One region of the Arthrobacter sp. DNA4 genome, then DNA from elsewhere that is predicted to be linked to it. Evidence: predicted binding sites of a transcription regulator. Region 1 holds the regulator's gene; each other region holds the start of a gene.
What was found. The regulator Rex, encoded in region 1, represses fermentation and respiration genes when NADH is low (regulators of the CRP and FNR family bind a similar motif). The targets are predictions, from matches to a motif close to CTTGTGAANNNNTTCACAAG.

Region 1 (5,156 bases):
GCTGCTTGTACGGCTCGCCCCATGACGGGCGCAGCGGGTTGACCAAGCGGGGCCAGTGCCGCGGCCGGCGGAGTTCGGCCTTGGTGACCTTCATGCCCTCGAAGTAGTTTTCCGCTTCGATGATGCGCCCGTCGGTGTGGATCTGCAGGTGCAGCGCTTCCGACGTCGGCCGCGCGGTTTCCTGCGCACGGTCCAGCGGCGAGGCGGCCAGGTAGGTGATCCGGGCGCCACGCTCGGCGCGCTCGCGGAAGTGTTCGGCAAGCATCCGGGCCATCTCCTGCCCCAGTTCGGAGAGGTGGAATTCCGGGAGCCGTCCGTAGAGAACGCCGTCGGGATTGTGGACCTCGCCGTGGCGGAGCAGATGGACAGTGGCTTGGGGCATGTTTACCAGTTTCTCAAAGATGGCGTGCGATCCGAAATCTTCCGCACGCACTTTCTACAAAGAGTAGAACTCAAGTTTCTGAAGAAATGTTCCGAAACCGGGAACAAAAGATGCAAACGCATGTTTATACTGGATGCAGCAAGTTAGTTGAGACTTCAACCGATGAAGTCTCAACCTCACGACCACGGCAGCATTCACACCAAGGAGCAACATCATGGCACTTCCCGCAGACGTCACCACCGGCACCTGGACCCTGGACAACTCCCACAGCGAGATCGGCTTCACCGTCCGCCACGCGGGCATCAGCAAGGTCCGCGGCCAGTTCAAGGAAGCCGAGGCCACCCTCGACCTCGCCGAAAACGTGGCCGACTCCAAGGTCAACGCCACCATCAAGACCGCCAGCTTTGACTCCGGCGACGTCAACCGCGACGGCCACGTCCGCGGCGAAGACTTCTTCGACGTCGAGAAGTTCCCGGAAATCTCCTTCGTTTCCAACGCGATCGTCCCCAAGGGCGACGCCTACGAGCTCCAGGGCGACCTCACCATCAAGGGCGTCACCCGTCCCGTGGCCCTCGAGACCGAGCTCCACGGTGTGGCCGTCGATCCGTTCGGCAACACCCGCGCCGACCTCACCGCCGAGACCACCATCAGCCGCAAGGACTTCGGCCTGACCTGGAACGCCGTCCTCGAGGCCGGCGGCGTGCTGGTCAGCGACAAGGTTGCCATCAACCTGGAACTGGCCTTCATCGCCCCCGCAGCATAAGTTTCGCGTTTCACGGCACCCCGGTACCAGGCCATCCCGGCCCGGCACCGGGGTGCCGTGTTTAACAACGGCCCTTGCCCACGGGTTCACCTGCCGGCCGCGGGCGTGGATCCCACCTGAATCACCCACAACTCCACCCGCCGGGGGTACGGTGGACTTAAGCCACGCTGGGGGGAAGGCTGAGGACCGGTTCCCGGCAGCCTACCTGGATCCCGACCTGCAGAAGGAACGCCATGAGTACTCCTCCCGTCCCGCCTCCCGCGCCCCAAGACCCCCACTCCGGCAATGGCCAGCCAGGGAACGGCCAGTCCGGCAGCCAGCAGCCCGGACCGCAGCAGCCCCGCTACGGCCAGAACGCGCCGCAGTATGGCCAGAACGCTCCCCAGTACGGGCAGAACCAGCCCCAGTACGGTTCCCAGCCGCCGGCAGCGCCGCAGTACGGGCAGAACGCACCGCAGTACGGTTCCCCGTACGGGCAGAATGCTCCGCAGTCCCCGGGCTACGGCCAGAATGCACCCCAGTACGGCCAGTCGCCGTATGGCCAGTCCCCTTACGGCCAGTATCCCTCTGAGCAGCCGCAGCCGGCGGGCAGCAACGGCATCCCCCAGCTGGTGAACATCGCGTTCTGGCTGCTGATCGCGGCCACCGCGATCTATGTCATCTCCATCCTCATCAACCTCACCCAGCTGGACGCCCCGCAGTTCCGGCAGGAGTTTGAACAGCAGGTCCGGGCCAGCGGGGCGGGCATCACCTACGACGACATCAAGCCCTTCATCGCCGGCTCCCTGGTGGTCTTCGGCATCATCGGTGCCGCCCTCTACCTGCTGGTGGCCTTCTTCATCCGCAAGGGCAAGAACTGGGCACGCATACTCGGAACCGTGTTCGCAGCGCTGTCCGTCCTTGGCCTGTTCGGAATCCCCTCCCTCGCAACGATCGGGACCGTCCTGGGAATCGCCGCCATCGTCCTGCTCTACCTCCCTGCCGCTGCCCCCTACTTCCGGAAGCAGCAGCCCTTCGCCAACCCGTATTCGGGCGGCTTCGGCAACCCTTACGGGCGCTGACCTCCAACACAGAACGCAGCGGCGGCCCGGGATGTCCAGCATCCCGGGCCGCCGCCTTTAAACCGTGCCCCTAGGCTGTCTGCCCCGGCGCCTGCGCCCGCTGGGCGTGGTAGGCCAGGATTTGCAGCTCCGTGGCCATGTCCACCTTGCGGAGGTTGACCCCTTCCGGAACCTGGAGCATCACCGGTGCGAAGCTGAGCACGCTGTGCACGCCCGCCGCAACGACCCGGTCGCAGATGCCCTGCGCCACCGCCGCAGGAAGCGCCAGTACCACCATGTTGGCCCCGGTGCGGTGTAGGACGGTCTCAAGGTCCGCCACGTCGCTGACCCGCAGCCATCCCACCTCGTTGCCCACCACCATCTGGTCCGCGTCGAAGATGGCCACCACATCGAAGCCTCGCGATTCGAAGCCGCCGTAGCGCGCCAGCGCCTTGCCCAGGTTTCCGGCTCCGACGATCGCAACTTTCCAGTCATGCGTCAGCCCCAGTGCCGCGGCAATGTGGCGGCTGAGGTACTGGACCTCGTACCCCACTCCCCTGGTGCCGTAGGACCCCACGTGGGACAGGTCCTTGCGCAGCGTTGAGGAACTGACGCCGGAGGCTTCCGCCAAAGAGTCGGAGGAGACGCGCTCAACACCCTCGGCCAGCAGGGTGTTCAAGGCCCGGAGGTACAGGGTCAACCGCGCCACGGCAGCAGGGGGAATCTGCTTTGCCGGTGCACCCGCGGCATCAGGGATGCCCGGGACAGGCTGGGACGTTGAATCCAAGGACGTCACTCGCATCCCCCTAATTGGCCATGGCGCGCTGCAGGACGCGTTCCAGCCGGGCTTCGTCGATCTTCCAGAAGTCGCGCTGCACCCCGTCAACCAGGACCACGGGGATCTCTTCGGCGTAACGCTCCCGCAGTTCGGGCTGGTTGTCCACCAGCTCTTCGCTCCAGCTGAGGCCCAACGAGGCAGTGACCCGGCCGACGGCGTCGCGCGCCTCCTCGCAAAGGTGGCAGTCAGCTTTGGTGACCAGGACGACGCGGGGGGTAGCCATGGCTTAACGGTATCGCCGTTCGCGCCGTGCGGGTGACGCCGACGTCGCCCAGCGAGTGGATTGACTAGACTCAAGTCCATGCCCCAGGAGAAATACGTCGCCGTCGTCACGCGGCCGGTTGCTGCGCCGCAGCCCGGTGAAGCGGCGTTTTTCGATGTGGACAATACCCTGATGCGCGGGGCCAGCCTCTTCCACGTTGCGCGGAAGATGCACCAGCGCGGCGCGTTCACCCTTGTGCAGGCGGCCGGATTCGCGTGGAAGCAGTTCAAGTTCGTGGCGCGCGGTGAGAATATCGACGACGTCCATGCGGTACGTGATTCGGCCCTGACGCTCGCCGCCGGCATCACGGTTGACGACATCAAGGCCCTCGGCGAAGAAGTCTACGACGAGATGATCGCGTCCCGGATCTGGCCGGGCGCCAAGGCCTTGGCGGAACAGCACCTCCGGGTGGGCCGGCGCGTCTGGCTGGTGACGGCAACCCCTATTGAAGTGGCAACAGTCATCTCCACCCGCCTGGGGCTGACCGGAGCGCTCGGGACAGTGGGTGAGGTGTCGGACGGGATGTACACCGGCCGCCTGGTGGGGGACATCCTGCACGGCTCGGCCAAAGCCGTAGCGGTCCAGGGCATCGCGGACCAGGAGGGCCTGGACCTCAAGCGCTGCTGGGCGTACAGCGACTCCTACAACGACGTGCCGCTGCTGTCACTGGTGGGACACCCCGTGGCCATCAACCCGGACGCCAAGCTCCGCCGGCACGCCCGTGACCGGAACTGGCCCGTTTATGATTTCCGCGCGGGCCGCCGCGCCGCCACCCTGGGCCTGAAGGCGGCAACCTTCGGCGGCGCTGTCTACGGCCTCTGGAAGGGCTTCGCCCGCATCCGCGGCCCCCGGGCATAACCCACCCCACCGCAGGCAGGCAAAAGCCTCCAGCCACTACCCTGAGACAAAAAAATGCCCGCCGCCTTGGAAGGCGGCGGGCATTTCCACGCTGTTCGAAGTATCTCTACTTCTTGTTGCGGCGCTGGTGACGGGTCTTGCGAAGCAACTTGCGGTGCTTCTTCTTGGCCATACGCTTGCGACGCTTCTTGATAACTGAACCCACGAAAGTTCCTTACAAACTAGATGCAGTACCTGCCTGATGGGGAATGTCCGCGGACAAAGCTACGAACTGAACAACTGACAGATTCTTACAATGACGTAAAACGTTCCTTAACAGGGTACCGCTTATCGGGAGCGGCTCAGGACAGGCCCCTTAGGCGGTCTCGGTGTGGCCGTCCACAACAGCACCCTTGAGGTACTGTTCGACGGCGTTTTCGGGGACCCGGTAGGAGCGGCCGAAGCGCACCGCGGGCATTTCGCCGGAGTGAACCAGGCGGTAAACAGTCATTTTGGAGACGCGCATGACCTCAGCTACTTCAGCCACGGTCAGGAACTTCGCGTTGGAGAAGTTCTGTTCTGCCGACATTTCCCTATTTTCCTTTGCTGACGGATGGACAACAGTGACCCCAGGTACGTGCCAATGCGGTGTTCCGATGCTGAGCCATCCACCAACCACCTTAAATAGATACTGTAGATGTTCATGTGGCAGATGTGAAAGTAGTGGCCTCCCCTATTTCACCCCTAATTCTGCTGCCGCCGCTTCCGCCCTGATGCCGCCAGTTGCTCCAGGACAGAAGCGGAGACATCCCAGTCCATGCAGGCGTCGGTGACGCTCTGGCCGTAGACCAGTTCCGCCCGTCCCGCGGCGTACTCATCAACGTCAAGGTTCTGGGCGCCGCCCACCAGGAAGCTTTCCAGCATCACACCGGCCACGGCCCGGGCCGCCGCGCCGCCTTCCTCAAGCTGGGCACCGATTTCCAGCGCCACCTCAGCCTGCCGGTGATGGCTCTTGCCACTGTTGGCGTGGCTCG
Region 2 (5,156 bases), 490 kb from region 1:
TACTGCCCGGGGAGGAAAGCCAGTGCGTCCCGGTTCTCCACCTCAAGGGTGAAGGACACCGTGGTGTCCGTGTGCCGGTTGAGCTCCTTGATGGTGGAGCTGAAGGTGGCGGCCGCCGTCTTGGCCGATTCGGACGTGGCCGGGATCTGGATGGCCAGGTCGGACTCCGGGACGGCCTGGCACGTCAGCATGTAGCCCTTTTCGAGCTCCTCTTCGGTCATGGCGTCGTCGATGAAGTCGCCCGGGTCGAAGGAGCCGGAATCGCAGAACGCCTTGCAGGTGCCGCACGCGCCGTCGCGGCAGTCCGACGGAATGTTGATCCGCGCCTTGTAGGCCGCGTCCATGACGGTCTCATAGTCGCCGACGTTGATGACTTTGGTGACGCCGTCTTCGAAGCTGAGGGCTACTTTGTGGCCCATGGGGTCCTCCTGACTGGGGCGGGCGCGTCGTCGCGTCCGGGGAAAAGTTGGGGCGTGCCCGGCGGGCACGGAGTGGGACCTGCCGTGCGGAGCCCGTACGTCCCGGGCGCCGGCTACGGGCAGGTCAGATCATGTAGACGTCCACCACGTGGTGGATGTAGTCGTTCTTCAGGACGACTTTCTTCTTCAGGATCACCGGCTGCGGGCCGGAAAGGTCCACCGTGTAGTAGCTGGTGCCGAAGTAGGTGTCCGTCGTGTTGTAGCGGAAGTACAGGGTGAACCAGTTGAAGCGCACGTCCACCTTGCCGCCGTCGTTCGCCACAACCTCCACGTCCGTGATGTTGTGGCCCGTGCGCGGCTCCGGGAGGGAGGTGGCCGAAGACCTGTCGGTCTTGATCCGGAACACCCGGTCCTCGATGCCGCCGCGGTTGTCGTAGTAGATCAGGGAAATCTCGTTCTGGGGATCCTGCGTCAGCTGGTCGTCCACGTCCCAGGCCGGCATCCAGAATTCGGAGTCCGGGTGGTAGCACTCCAGCCATTCATCGAACTGGCGCTCATCCAGCAGGCGGGCTTCCCGGTAGAGGAACGCCCGGACGGTTTCGAGGGTTGCGATCTCCTCCGCGGTCTTCAGGACCGGGGCGGTGTGGATCAGGTTGGTCATGGGTTCTGTGCTCTCTATGGTTCCGGCGGGCTCTCTCAGGCGGTGACGGGAACGGATTCCAGGGCGGAACGCTCCTCTTCCTCCGCCAGGGCCAGGTCCATGACTTCCTTCCAATACCCGTGCTGGATGGGGTAGAGCCCCTCGTCTTCGGTGCGCACGCCGGAGGCGATCACCCTGGTCATGCCCAGGGCCTGCGCCTGCTCATCCGGGCCGGCGATCTCGTGGGTGGAGCCGCGGGTCATGTCGTTCCACGGGGCGCTGGTGGCCCAGTAGGTCTTGTTGCAGGAGCGGAATTCCTCCAGGTCGTCCGGGGTGGCCATGCCCGTGGCGTTGAAGAAGTCCTCGTACTGGCGGATGCGCTTTGAACGGTTCTCCTGGGACTCCCCCTTGGGGGCGATGCAGTAGATGGTCACCTCGGTCTGGTCCGCGGAGATCGGCCGGAAGTGGCGGATCTGCGAGGAGAACTGGTCCATGATGTAGACGTTCGGATACAGGCAGAGGTTGCGGGAGATGTTGATCATGAAGTTGGCCATCTCCTCGCCGTACTTGGCTACAAGCTCGTCGCGGCGGTCCCAGAGCGGGCGGTCCTGGGGGTTGGTCCATTCCTGCCACAGCAGCAGGTGGCCGTGGTCGTAGGAGTAGAACCCGCCCTTGACCTTGCCCCATTTGCCTGCGTCCATGGCCTTGGTCTTGTTGGCGGAGTCTCCGGCGCTGCGGCGGGCCGTGGTGGCTGCGTAGTTCCAGTGCACGGCGGTGACGTGGTAACCGTCCGCGCCGTTCTCGGCCTGGACCTTCCAGTTGCCGTCGTAGGTGTAAGTGGAGGAACCGCGCAGCACTTCCAGGCCTTCCGGTGACTGGTCGACGATCGAGTCGATGACCTTGGTAGCGTCGCCGAGGTGCTCCTCGAGCGGGAGCACCTCAGCCTTCAGCGAGCCGAACAGGAAGCCGCGGTAGGACTCAAAGCGGGCCACCTTGGTGAGGTCGTGTGAGCCTTCCTTGTTGAAGGTCTCGGGGTAGCCGGCGTTCCGGGAGTCCTTGACCTTCAGCAGCTCGCCGGAGTTCTTGAAGGTCCAGCCGTGGAACGGGCAGGTGAAGGTGGTGCGGTTGTCCGTCTTGCGGCGGCACAGCATGGCGCCGCGGTGCGAACAGGCGTTGACCAGGCAGTTCAGGTTCCCGTCCTTGTCGCGGGTGATCATCACGGGGGTGCGGCCGATGTAGGTGGTGAAGTAGTCCCCCACGTTGGGGATCTGCGACTCGTGGGCGAGGTACACCCAGTTGCCTTCGAAGATGTGCTTCATCTCGAGTTCGAAGATCTCCTGGTCGGTGAAGATCTCGCGCTTGGCCCGGATGACGCCGTTCTCGCGGTCGTCGATCACGGCGTCGGCAAGGACCTCGCGGGCATGGATCAGGTTCTCGGTCATGGCGTGCTCCTTCATTGGAGATTGCTGGACGGATGGGCGGAGGTCCACTCGGGAAGAGGCTTCGGCGGCGGACGTTGTCCAGCAATTCTTGCCGCTCGTGATTGGCCTCACATCAGGCAAATACCTAGGTTCCACCAAGGGTGTGTTTATGTACTGATAATGACTCAAAAGACGCCTAGTTGATATTTGTAGCGTCCTTATCTCCGGGCCTACGCTTGAGACCGAGATCACGCGGTGCCGAGCAGGGCAGGTGGAACGTCCCGCCCCGCAGGCCGCGTGGGGAGCAGGAGCCCTTCCTGTCCCATTCAATGAAGAAGGTGGACATCGTCATGACCCAAACCCCAACGGACAGCCGCACGGAAAACGAAGGCACCGCCGTCGAAGCAGGCTCCAAGGCGACCGAGCGGTTCGCTGCGTCAGGCAAGCTCTCCCGCGTGGATGTATCCAAGGAACGGGTGAGCCTGCTGGCCGGCGCACTGATCAAGGCCGCCAACGACATCGTCGTCGAGCACCAGGTCACCTACCAGGAATACAACGCCCTGAAAGCATGGCTGATCAAGGTGGGCACGGACGGTGAATGGCCGCTGTTCCTCGACGTCTGGCTTGAACACACCGTTGAGGACGTGAACTCCCAGGACCGTCCCGGCACCGTCGGCACCATCGAGGGCCCCTACTACGTTCCCGGCTCTCCGGAACTCCAGACGCCCGCCACCGTGGAAATGCGCGACGACGAAGAGGGCACCCCGCTGCGCTTCACCGGCCAGTTCACCGACACCGACGGCAACCCCATCCAGGGTGCGCAGGTGGAGATCTGGCACGCGGACGCCGCCGGCTTCTACTCCCAGTACGCCCCGGGCATGCCCGAGTGGCTGTTCCGGGCCACCGTCAAGGCCTCCGACGACGGCCGGTTCGAAATCAACACGATGCGTCCGGCGCCCTACCAGATCCCCACGGACGGCGCTTGCGGGCAGCTGATCAACGCCGCCGGCTGGCACGCCTGGCGTCCCGCGCACATCCACATCAAGGTATCCGCGCCGGGCTACGAGCCGGTCACGCAGCAGCTGTACTTCCCCGGCGACCCCCACAACGCGGACGACATCGCCTCGGCCGTGAAGCCGGAACTGATGCTGGACCCCCGCCCCCGTACCGACGGGAAGGGCGAGGAAGTAGTTTATGACTACGTCCTGGCAAAGCAGGGCCAGAAGAAGTAGCACGCAAACTGGGAGACACCCCCGCACGGAGGCGCTCCGGAGCTGATGCTTCGGAGCGCCTCCGGTTTTTCCGCGCCAGCCAGGAGTTCCGATGAGCCATCCCCGCCCCGACCCGGCCGCCACATCCGTCGGGTCAGCCCCGCCGGCACCGGCGCCGGAACCCCTGCTGGAACGCCCGGGGGTCCGGCCCGCTGGTCCGCGCCGGATTCTTCGCGACCTGGGCCTGTCCTATGTCTCCAACGGGGCAATCGGGCTTATTTTCGCAGCGTCCGGGCCCATCGCCGTTACCCTGGCCGTGGGGACGGCCGGTGGCCTGACCCAGGGCCAGCTGTCGTCCTGGGTTTTTGGCATTCTCTTTTCCGGCGGGGCGGCCACGCTGCTGATGTCGCTCATTTACCGGCAGCCCCTGGGCTTCGCCTGGTCCATCCCCGGCACGGTGCTCCTGGGACCGTCCCTTCAGCACCTGGCCTTCCCCGAAGTCGTCGGGGCCTTCTTCACTTCCGGCGTACTGATCCTCGCCCTGGGCGCCACCGGGGTGGTGCGCAAAGCCATGGCGCTGGTGCCCATGCCGCTCGTGATGGCCATGGTGGCCGCGGTGTTCCTGAAGTTCGGCACCGACATCGTTGCCTCCACCCAGGACAACCCGGCGGTGGCTGCCCCGATGGTGGCCGCGTTCCTGGTCCTCACCGCAGTTCCCAGGCTTGGCAGGATCCTGCCGCCGGTCCTCGGCACGCTGGTGGCAGGCTGTATTGCCGTGGCCGCCAGCGGGCAGTTCAGGCTGTCGCCCGGCGGACCGCTCCTGGCCACTCCGGTGTTCACCGCCCCTGCATTCACGTGGGCTGCCCAGCTGGAGCTGGTGGTTCCACTGGCCCTCACCGTGCTGTTCGTCCAAAACGGCCAGGGCATCGCCGTCCTCCGCGCCGCCGGCCACCGCCCGCCGGTGAATGCCTTCGCCATTGCCTCCGGCGCCTTTTCAGTGCTGAATGCCGGTTTCGGCGCCGTTTCGGCCTGCGTCACAGGTCCCACCAACGCCCTGTTGACCTCGTCCGGGAAGAGGGAGCGCCAGTACACGGCCGCCGTGGCGTACGGCCTGCTGGCCCTGGTGTTCGCAGCGTTTGCCCCCACCCTGACCCGGCTGATGCTGGCCGCGCCCAAGGAGTTCGTCCTGGCGCTGGGTGGCATCGCGATGCTGCGGGCCCTCCAGCAGGCCTTCGTCACGGCCTTCGCCACCAGCTTCACCCTGGGATCACTGGTGACGTTCGTGGTGACCATCTCCGGCATGAACCTCTTCAACATCCACGCAGCATTCTGGGGCCTGGTGATTGGCTACGGGGTGTCCCGCCTGCTGGAGCGCGCGGACCACGCCCAGCCGTGAGCCGGGCCGGGCATGTTACGGCGGTAAGCAGGGCTTCTTCTGCGTCAGCGCGGGTCCGGTTCCAGCGCC
Region 3 (5,156 bases), 1.7 Mb from region 1:
GCCGTACAGGTCGGTCACGATCATCTGCTCCGGGGTCAGGTCCTGGTAGGAGACACCGGAGGGCTTGATGACCATGAGGTCGGTGCCGGGCACCCGGGCGGAGACGTTGCCCGCGGTCCACACCACCAGGCCGTACCGTGTCAGCTCGGCATGGAGGGCGCACACTTCCGCCCGGACTCGGGCGATGGTTTCCAGGAGGCCTGTTCCGGCGCCGGTTACGGCGCTCATGCGGACACCTCCACAGGTGATTCGGACACGGAGCCTGCGCCTGACGGACCCGTGCGGGCAACTCTGCGCTGGATGGCCTTGAGCCGGTGCATGACGTCGTTGCCGCCCCGGCCGAAGTAGTCGTGGAGGGCCTTGTATTCCTGGAACAGTTCTTCGTAGGCGGCCGCGTTTTCGGGATTTGGGGTGTAGACCTCCCCGGGCTCGGCGCCCATGGCTGCGGCGGCCTCACGGATGTCCGCGTATTCGCCCGCTGCGACAGCGGCGTGGATGGCCGATCCCAGGGCCGGACCCTGTTCCGAGCCGATGGTGGACAGCTGCAGGCCGGTGGCGTCTGCGTAGATCTGCATCAGGAGTTTGTTCTTGAGCAGGCCGCCGGCCACGATGAATTCCTTGACCGGAACCCCGGCGTCGCGGAAGGCGTCCACGATGGTGCGGGTTCCAAAGGCGGTGGCTTCCAGCAGCGCGCGGTAGGTGTCCTCGGGCCTTGTGGCCAGGGTCTGGCCCACCACAATGCCCGAAAGCTCGTGGTCCACCAGGACCGAACGGTTGCCGGAATGCCAGTCGAGCGCGATCAGGCCGTGCTCTCCGATGGCCTGCCGGGATGCCAGTTCGGTGAGGTACTCGTGGATCCCCAGTCCGGCGCCCTCGGCAGCCTGGTGGTATTCGGGCGGGACGCCGTACTTGGTGAACCAGCCGAAGATGTCCCCCACGCCTGACTGTCCGGCCTCGTAGCCCCACAGGCCCGGCACGATGCCACCATCCACGGCACCGCACATTCCCGGTACCTCGCGCAGCTCACTGCCGTTCATGACGTGGCAGGTGGAGGTGCCCATGATCGCCACCAGCTGCCCGGAGTCCACCGCCTTCGCCGCCGGAGCCGTGACATGGGCGTCAACGTTTCCCACGGCCACCGCGATGCCCTCCGGAAGCCCGGTCCAGGCGGCTGCCTCCGCCGTCAGGGTGCCGGCAGCATCCCCCAGCTGGCCGATGGTGTGCTCCAGCTTGGAGCTGACAAAGTCCTTGAAGTCCGGGTTCAGGGCGGCCAGGAAATCCTCCGACGGATACCGGCCATCCTGGTAGATGCCCTTGTAGCCGGCAGTGCAGGCGTTGCGGACATACCGGCCGCAGAGCTGCCAGACGATCCAGTCCGCAGCCTCCACCCAGTGGTCCATCGCGGCGTAGGCCTCCGGGTCCTCCTCCAGCAGCTGCAGCCCCTTGGCGAATTCCCATTCGGAGGAGATCAGGCCCCCATAACGGGGAAGCCAGTCCTCCCCCCGTTCGGCGGCAAGCCGGTTGATCCGGTCGGCCTGGCCCTGCGCAGCATGGTGGCGCCAGAGCTTTACGTAGGCGTGCGGGCGGTTGGCGAAGCCGGGCAGTTCATTGAGGGGCGTGCCGTCCGCCTTAACCGGAACCATGGTGCAGGCAGTGAAATCCGTGGCAATGCCGACGACGGCGGCGGGGTCGATCCCGGCGTCCGCCACCGCGGCGGGGACGGCGGTCCGCAGGACGTCCCGGTAGTCGTTGGGCACCTGAAGTGCCCATTCCCCGGGAAGCCGGGCGCCGTCGTCGCCCGCGGTGTCCCGGGGCAGGACATCGGTGACCACCGCGTGGGGGTACTCATGGACGGCGCTGCCCAGTTCCTTGCCGTCGCGGACACGCACCACCACGGCACGGCCTGAAAGGGTTCCGTAATCCACCCCGATGACGCAATGGTCATGGCGGGACTCGGAACCGGGAGTGAACAGCGCATCTGGCATGGGGTTGCCTCCGTCCGGGAGGCAGGGGCCTCATTACCGGGTTTGTAGGGGTCAGGGTGTAGCTACGTGCTGCAGCAAGTGTGAACGCTAACAACGAAGAAGTCAATGAAGCCGAAAAGTTTCCAAATTCCTGCCAGCCACTCTTGTTAGCGTTCACAAACCGGTCTATATTGAACCGACACATCAACAATGTGGCCAGGACCCGGGAGCACTGGTGCTGCCTGGTCCACCAACACTTCGCGGCAGTGCTGCCGCGGAAGGAGAAAATGGTGAGAATCAAAAAACTGATGGGCGCGGTGGCCCTTGTCCTCGCCCTGACGGTGGGCGCCACAGGTTGCGGCTCCCGCGGCGGGGCCAGCGAATCCAGCGGTGCCGCCAAGCCCAGCGATTCACTGGTAGGCATTTCGATGCCCACGCAGACGTCCGAACGGTGGATCGCTGACGGCGCCAACGTGGAGAAGTCCCTGAAGGACCTCGGCTACAAGACGGACCTCCAGTTCGCCAATGACGACATCCCCACCCAGGTGTCGCAGATCGAAAACATGCTGACCAAGGGCGCCAAGGCCCTGATCATCGCCGCCATTGACGGCACCACCCTGACTGACGTCCTGGCCAAGGCCAAGGAGCAGAACGTCAAGGTCATCGCGTACGACCGCCTCATCAACGGCACGCCCAACGTCGACTACTACACCACGTTCGACAACTACACGGTGGGTGTCCAGCAGGCCACCTCGCTGCTGACCGGGCTGGGCCTGGTCGACGCCAGCGGCAAGAAAGTGGACGGCAAGGGCCCCTTCAACATCGAGCTTTTCGCCGGCAGCCCCGACGACAACAACGCCAACTTCTTCTGGACCGGCGCCATGGACACGCTCAAGCCGTACCTGGATGCCGGCACCCTGAAGGTCCCCAGCGGCCAGACCAAGTTTGAGCAGGCAGCCATCCTTCGCTGGCAGGCCCCCGTGGCCCAGAAGCGCATGGAGGACATCATCACCTCCGCCTACAGCTCCGGCACCAAGCTGAACGGTGTGCTGTCCCCGTATGACGGCCTCTCCATCGGCATCATCTCGGCCCTCACCAGCACCGGCGGCTACGCCAAGGGAACCCTGCCCGTGGTAACCGGCCAGGACGCCGAGAAGGGTTCCGTCAAGTCCATCATCGCCGGCGAGCAGTACTCCACCATCTTCAAGGACACCCGCCAGCTCGGCGCACAGGCCGTCAAGATGGTTGATGCTGTCCTCAAGGGCCAGGAACCGGAAACCAATGACACCAAGACCTACAACAACAAGGTCAAGGTTGTCCCGGCCTTCCTGCTGAAGTCCGTGATCATCACCAAGGACAACTACAAGAAGGAACTGATCGACTCGGGTTACTACACCGACGCCGACGTCAAGTAGTCAGCGTCCGGGGGCCGTGGCCGGGCCGCGAGTCCGGCCACAGCCCCCTCCCGCCGCCGCCTGCAGCAGCAGGAAGGCCCAGCTTCGACCAGTCAGTGGGAATTGACGATGAACACACCCATTCTTCAAATGCGAGGAATCACCAAGACGTTCCCGGGCGTAAAAGCCCTCCAGGACGTCACCCTGGATGTGAACCGTGGAGAGGTCCACGCCATCTGCGGTGAAAACGGAGTAAGCAAATCAACGCTCATGAAAGTGTTGTCCGGCGTCTATCCGCACAACAGCTTCGACGGGGAGATCCTCTTCGAGAACGAACCCTGCAACTTTTCCAGCATCTCTGACAGCGAGAAGCGCGGGATCGTCATCATCCACCAGGAACTGGCCCTGAGCCCGTACCTGTCCATCGCCGAGAACATCTACCTGGGCAACGAACAGGCCACCAACGGGTGGGTGGACTGGCGCAAGACCAACCTGGAGGCAGCCCGGCTGCTGGCCCGCGTCGGCCTGGACGAGAACCCGGTCACCCCCGTGCAGCACATCAGCGTGGGCAAGCAGCAACTGGTGGAAATCGCCAAGGCGTTGTCCAAGGAAGTGAAGCTGCTGATCCTGGACGAGCCCACGGCCGCACTCAATGACGAGGATTCCGGCCACCTGCTGGACCTGATCCTCCACCTGAAGGGCCAGGGCGTCACCAGCATCATCATCAGCCACAAACTCAATGAGATCCGCAAGGTGGCGGACGCCGTCACCATCATCCGGGACGGCAAGACCATCGAGACCCTGCGGCTCGACGAAGGCCAGATCACCCAGGAGCGGATCATCCGCGGCATGGTGGGCCGGGACCTGGAGAGCCTGTATCCGGAGCGCGAGCCGCGGATCGGCGAGGAAGTCCTGCGGATCGAGGACTGGTCCGTGCGCCACCCCCAGGACCACAGCCGCATGGTGGTCAACAACGCCAACCTGCACGTCAGGAAGGGTGAGGTGGTGGGGCTTGCCGGCCTCATGGGCGCCGGGCGCACCGAACTTGCCATGAGCGTCTTCGGCCGCACCTACGGCACCGCCACCTCCGGCAAGGTCTACAAATACGGCGAGGAAATCAACACCGCAACGGTGTCCGACGCCATCAGGCATGGCATCGCCTACGCCACCGAGGACCGGAAGCACTACGGGCTGAACCTCATCGAGGACATCAAGCGGAACATTTCCCTGGCAGCACTGCGCAAGCTCGCCAAGCGCGGCTTCGTGGACAAGAACCAGGAGACCGTGGTGGCCAACGGCTACCGCAGGAGCATGAACATCAAAGCCCCGTCGGTGGCCGCCATCACCGGGAAACTGTCCGGTGGAAACCAGCAGAAGGTGGTGCTGAGCAAATGGATGTTCTCCGACCCGGACGTGCTCATCCTCGATGAACCCACCCGCGGAATCGATGTCGGGGCCAAATACGAGATCTACACGATCATCGCCAAACTCGCGGCCGAAGGAAAAGCCGTCATCGTGATTTCCTCGGAACTTCCCGAACTCCTGGGCATCTGCGACCGCATCTACACCCTCGCTGCCGGGCACATCACAGGTGAGGTGCCCATCGCCGAGGCCACCCAGGAGACCCTGATGCACTACATGACCAAAGAGAAGGAATAGCGAAATGTCCGCCCTACGAGAATCGCTCGGATTCCTCACCAGCCGCCTCCGCCAGGTTGGCATCTTCGTTGCCCTGATCCTGATCGTCCTGCTGTTCCAGGGCCTGACGGGCGGGATCCTGCTGGAACCGCAGAACGTC
Region 4 (5,156 bases), 1.0 Mb from region 1:
GCGGGAACGCTGTCGCCAAAACGCAGGGCTCCCCACAGCGCCGAGATCACCAGGACGGATTCATCGGCCTTGCGGCGCTGTGCCGGCGTCAGCGTCCGGTAGCCCAGGGCGTCATACAGGACGCCCGAATAGATGCTGTGCGCCGGGGCCGCCGGTTCGGCGTGCAGGCGCGTATTGCGTTCGACGTCGTCCCGCAGGGACGCTCCGACGCCCAGCAGGGCGAGGGCATCCTGGTGGGCGCTGACCGTTCCCAGCGCGTCAAGGACCTTGGCGCGGTACGGGTTGAGCTCCGGGAAGCCCAGGTCGGTCCAGTCGACGGCGGGTCCGCGGAGCGCGGGTGTCTTGCCTTCGGAAGGGGGAAGCAGAATCAGCACCGTCCGATCCTACCGGCGGCAAAAGGCGGCCGGCGGCGCCGGTAGACTGGGACCCGGATGGGACAGCCAGACGGCCGCGCGCCACGCAAGTGGCTCGAGGAACGTCCGGGCTCCGCAGGGCAGGGTGGTGGGTAACGCCCACTCGGGGTAACCCGCAGGCCAGTGCCACAGAAAACAGACCGCCTGCATTTCCGGCTCCGGCCGAGGAGGGCAGGTAAGGGTGAAACGGTGGTGTAAGAGACCACCAGCTTCCCGGGTGACCGGGAAGGCTAGGTAAACCCCACCCGGAGCAAGGCCAGACAGGACACGTTCGAGGGCTGCCCGCCCGAGTGTCCGGGTAGGCCGCTGGAGGGTGCCGGCAACGGTACTCGTAGATGGATGGCCGTCGCTCCCTTCCCGGTAACGGCAGGGGAGAACAGAACCCGGCGTATCGGCTGTCCCATCCTTAAACCGCGTTTGACCACGGGCTATGCGTCGGGGATCCTGAACCGTGCCCGTAATTCCTGAAACCCGTCCCGCACCCGCAGCGGGCATTCCCGGCATCCGTTCACAGGGCGTTGCCCTCGCCGGCTTCCTGGCCCTTTCCGCCCTGGCCTGGGTCCTCGCCTCAGTTCCCATCATCCTTAACTCCAACGGCTGGTACGCGGGCTCGCTGAAAGCTCCGTGGATGCCGCCGTCGTGGATGTTCCGCACCACCTGGATGGTGCTCTATGCCGGCGTGGCGGCAGCCGCCTGGCTGGTCTGGCGCAAAGGGCGCCTGTCCGGGGCCACCCTTGCCGGCTATGTGATGCAACTGCTGCTCAACACCGCGTGGCCGGTGACGTTCTTCGCCATGTATCCCATGCTTGGAGTGGTGGCCCTGTGGGCAGCCTTTGCTGTCATCTGCGCGCTGACCGCAACCCTGGCGTTCCTGATCCTGCGCTTCGGACCGGTGGACGCCGCCGCCGGATACCTGGTGCTGCCGTACTTTTCCTGGCTCGTGTTCTCCGCCAGCCTGAACCTGTACTCCGCCATCCACAACTGAAGGGCGGCAGTTTCAGCTGGGTGGTCCGCCCCGGCCGTGTGAGTGATTTCACGCAGCGCAAACGTGCTCCCTGCGGCGGGCCAAATTAGAATGGATCCCGGACGCAGGAGTTCTACCGCCGAAAGTTGCGTCCGCAACCGGCGGTTTTTCTTTGCACGCGATCCAGGCGCCTGGGGACCATCCCCTGCGGGCGCCGGTGCCCCTGGACATCATCAGGTGGCCTACATCTGTGTACGACGACGTACACGGCTGAACCGAGGAAGGTATTTCTGTGAGCCAGACGTCTGATTCTTGTCTTGATACGTGGATGGGCCGGGAGGCCCTCGCCGAGGCCATGATCCCGGTTATCGGCAGGCTGTACCGCGAAAACAACGTGGTGACCAGCATCCACGGCCGGAGCCTGATCAACAAGTCCACCATGAACATCCTCAAGGCGCACCGCTTCGCGCGCCGGATGAGCAAGGACGAACTGCTCCTGGAGGACACGGCGCCCCTGCTGAACACGCTGGCCGGACTCGAACTCGGCGCCGCCGCGATCGACATCGCCCGCCTGAACCAGAAGTTCAAGGAAGAAGGCAACGGCGCCACGCTGGAGGAATTCCTCCGCGACGAGCTCGCCGAGATCGTGGGCAAGCGGGGCGGCGATGACCGCACCAGCACCGACGTCGTGCTCTACGGCTTTGGCCGCATCGGCCGCCTCCTGGCACGCCTCCTCATCGAAAAGGCCGGCGGTGGCCACGGCCTGCGCCTGCGCGCCATCGTGGTGCGCCGCGGATCCGACAACGACCTCTCCAAGCGCGCCAGCCTGCTGCGCCGCGACTCCGTCCACGGCTCCTTCGAGGGCACCATCCGGATCGACGAGGCCGCCAACACCATCACGGCCAACGGTGTCCAGATCCAGGTCATCTACTCCAACGACCCCGCCACCATCGACTACACCGCCTACGGCATCAACAACGCCCTCGTGGTGGACAACACCGGCCGCTGGCGCGACGCCGAAGGCCTGTCCCAGCACCTGCAGAGCAAGGGCGTTGCGCGGGTCCTGCTGACCGCGCCGGGCAAGGGTGAACTGAAGAACATCGTCCACGGCATCAACCACCGGGACATCACCGACTCGGACAAGATCATCTCCGCGGCGTCCTGCACCACCAACGCCATCACCCCGGTCCTGAAGGCCATTAACGACAAGTTCGGCGTGGTCCACGGCCACGTGGAAACCGTCCACTCCTTCACCAACGACCAGAACCTCATCGACAACTTCCACAAGGGCGACCGCCGCGGCCGTTCCGCTGCACTGAACATGGTCATCACCGAAACCGGTGCCGCCAAGGCAGTGGCAAAGGCGCTGCCCGAACTCCTGGGCAAGCTCACCGGCAGCTCCATCCGCGTCCCCACGCCGGACGTTTCGCTGGCCATCCTGAACCTCACCCTTGAAAACGGCACCACCAAGGACGAGGTCAACAACTACCTGCGTGAAATGTCGCTGCACTCGGACCTGCGCAAGCAGATCGACTACATCGACTCGCCCGAGGTTGTCTCCACCGACTTCGTCGGATCCCGCCGCGCCGGGATCGTGGACGGCCTGGCCACCGTGTCCACGGACAAGAACCTGGTCCTCTACGTCTGGTACGACAACGAGTTCGGCTACAGCTGCCAGGTGGTCCGCGTCATGGAAGAGATGGCCGGCGTGAATCCGCCGTCCTTCCCCGCCAAGGAAAGCGCTGCCGCCCTGGCCGCGATCGCCGTCTAGCCACATCCGGCCGCGTCCTGCGAATTCCCGGCTGATTCTCTGGAATCAGCCGGGAAACGGGACCACACTGGTGGCATGGACAACGAATCGACACTTCAGCACGAAACCACCCTCGAGCACGCACTGGACGTGGCCAAAGCCAACCATAAGGAAGCCGTGCGGCTCCTGGAACGCGCCCGTGCAGCCCAGAGGACCGGGGACGTCACCGACGAGCGGGTGCGCCAGCTCGAGAACCTGCTGTCCATAGCGGAAGAAGACCTGCGACGGGTCACCAGGGAACAATAACCAGGCGCCGTGCACGGCGCTGTGATCCATCACTCGTCCCCAACAGTGTGGATATCAGCGGCCTACCGCGGCCTTTGTCCTAGGCTCTTGGGGTGCCCGATTTCCCCTTCCCGGCGTCAACCCCATGACCGTCAGCTGGTCCGCTTACCGCCGCGCACGCCGCCGTTCCCGGCAGGCCTGGGCGCTTCTTGTGACGGCTGCGGTTTCCATCATTGCCGCACTGTTCTGGTTCTTCACCGCCGGACAGTTCGCGGCAGCGGGGCCCGCCACTGAGGGGCCCACGGAGGCCCCGGTCTTCGACACTGCCTGGATGAAGCCGGTCCAGGAACCCAACCCGGTGCCGGCCGGCAGCGCCGTCGCAGCCCTGGACGGCCTGGCCGTCAAGGGGCGGGCGCCCAGCAGCGATTACAGCCGGGAGGCCTTTGGCCAGGCCTGGCTCGATGTGGACCGGAACGGCTGCGATACCCGCAATGACATTCTTCGCCGGGACCTCGCCGATGTTGTGTTCTCGGAGGGTTCCTCCTGCAAGGTGACGGCCGGGCACTTCCGGGAACCCTACACAGGGCAGGACGTCGATTTCCGGCGTGGTTCCGACAGCAGCCGCGCGGTCCAGATCGATCATGTCGTCGCCCTGGGTGATGCCTGGCAAAAGGGTGCCCAGCGTTTGGGGCCGAAGGAACGCCAGAGTCTGGCAAACGATCCGCTGAACCTCATCGCGGCGGACGGCGCCGCCAATCAGCAAAAAAGCGCGGGGGACGCCGCTACCTGGCTGCCGAAAAATACGGCAATCCGCTGCCACTATGTGGCCCGGCAGATTTCCGTGAAGGCCGCGTACGGGCTGTGGGTAACGGCAGCAGAAAAGGATGCCATGAAGCGGGTCCTGGCTTCCTGCCCCGAGCAGCAGACCATCACGGCAGGCTGACCGGCATCCGCCGGCACGGGTCGGTGGCTAACGGCTCAGCGGCTGAACCTGGTCAGTGTCCGAAGGGGTCCGGGTCAACGCCAGGCATCCAGGTCAGCCCCGGCACGCCCCAGCCGTTCTTCTTGGCCTGCTTCATGGCCTTGCGGGAATACCGGTCCATCAGCCGGTTGACGTACAGCTTGCCGTCCAGGTGGTCATACTCGTGCTGGATGACCCTGGCAAACCAGCCGGTGGCTTCGAAGCGGACCGGTTCCCCGAACCCGTCAAAGCCCTCCACCCGGGCCCATTCGGCCCGCTTGAGCGGATACTGTTCGCCCGGGAAGGACAGGCAGCCCTCTTCCTCCTCGTCAGGATCGGGAGCAGCACCCGAGACCTTGGACAGGGTCAGGACGGGATTCACCAGGACTCCGGTTGGGGGAGCGCCGTCGTCATTGGCGTACTTGTAAACGAAGATCCGCTTGCCGACGCCGATCTGGGGGGCGGCCAGGCCCACCCCGTTGGCGGCGTCATTGGTTTCGAACATGTCGGCGATCAGGGTGCGCAGTTCGTCGTCGAAGACCTCCACCTCGGCGGCGCGGCGGTGCAGGACAGGCTCGCCCCAGATGGTGATCGGCAGAACGGTCATATCAGTAGTCCTTCGGCTTCGCGGTATCCCCGGCTGCAATGCGTGTACCGGTGGGGCACGACAAAGGAGGCCGCACCGGATATCCGGTGCGGCCTCCTTTGTTGACGGCTGCATGTGCCGCCCCGTGAGGGTGAGCGACGGGGGTTGAACCCGCGACCTCCTGGACCACAACCAGG

Region 2: the regulator Rex is predicted to act here: its motif matches at 2,596-2,615, upstream of benA (benzoate 1,2-dioxygenase large subunit).
Region 3: the regulator Rex is predicted to act here: its motif matches at 2,126-2,145, upstream of araB (ribulokinase).
Region 4: the regulator Rex is predicted to act here: its motif matches at 1,434-1,453, upstream of NMQ03_RS12540 (glyceraldehyde-3-phosphate dehydrogenase).

The regions. Positions count from the first base shown of each region.
Region 1 is NZ_CP101466.1:3,722,540-3,727,695, forward strand. It holds gene NMQ03_RS17240 (histidine phosphatase family protein) at 1-382, opposite strand, end outside; gene NMQ03_RS17245 (YceI family protein) at 597-1,145, shown strand; gene NMQ03_RS17250 (hypothetical protein) at 1,379-2,206, shown strand; gene NMQ03_RS17255 (redox-sensing transcriptional repressor Rex) at 2,277-2,981, opposite strand; gene NMQ03_RS17260 (glutaredoxin family protein) at 2,992-3,246, opposite strand; gene NMQ03_RS17265 (HAD family phosphatase) at 3,325-4,143, shown strand; gene NMQ03_RS17270 (30S ribosomal protein bS22) at 4,250-4,348, opposite strand; gene NMQ03_RS17275 (helix-turn-helix domain-containing protein) at 4,499-4,711, opposite strand; gene NMQ03_RS17280 (3-deoxy-7-phosphoheptulonate synthase) at 4,867-5,156, opposite strand, start outside.
Region 2 is NZ_CP101466.1:4,212,741-4,217,896, forward strand. It holds gene benC (benzoate 1,2-dioxygenase electron transfer component BenC) at 1-419, opposite strand, end outside; gene benB (benzoate 1,2-dioxygenase small subunit) at 544-1,080, opposite strand; gene benA (benzoate 1,2-dioxygenase large subunit) at 1,116-2,501, opposite strand; gene catA (catechol 1,2-dioxygenase) at 2,831-3,712, shown strand; gene NMQ03_RS19540 (benzoate/H(+) symporter BenE family transporter) at 3,804-5,087, shown strand; gene NMQ03_RS19545 (hypothetical protein) at 5,132-5,156, opposite strand, start outside.
Region 3 is NZ_CP101466.1:846,709-851,864, reverse strand. It holds gene NMQ03_RS04030 (L-ribulose-5-phosphate 4-epimerase) at 1-228, opposite strand, end outside; gene araB (ribulokinase) at 225-1,985, opposite strand; gene chvE (multiple monosaccharide ABC transporter substrate-binding protein) at 2,252-3,379, shown strand; gene mmsA (multiple monosaccharide ABC transporter ATP-binding protein) at 3,488-5,017, shown strand; gene mmsB (multiple monosaccharide ABC transporter permease) at 5,022-5,156, shown strand, end outside.
Region 4 is NZ_CP101466.1:2,723,785-2,728,940, reverse strand. It holds gene NMQ03_RS12555 (YaaA family protein) at 1-374, opposite strand, end outside; RNA gene rnpB (RNase P RNA component class A) at 433-820, shown strand; gene NMQ03_RS12545 (TspO/MBR family protein) at 865-1,398, shown strand; gene NMQ03_RS12540 (glyceraldehyde-3-phosphate dehydrogenase) at 1,706-3,148, shown strand; gene NMQ03_RS12535 (hypothetical protein) at 3,224-3,433, shown strand; gene NMQ03_RS12530 (HNH endonuclease family protein) at 3,558-4,355, shown strand; gene def (peptide deformylase) at 4,408-4,980, opposite strand; tRNA gene NMQ03_RS12520 (tRNA-His) at 5,110-5,156, opposite strand, start outside.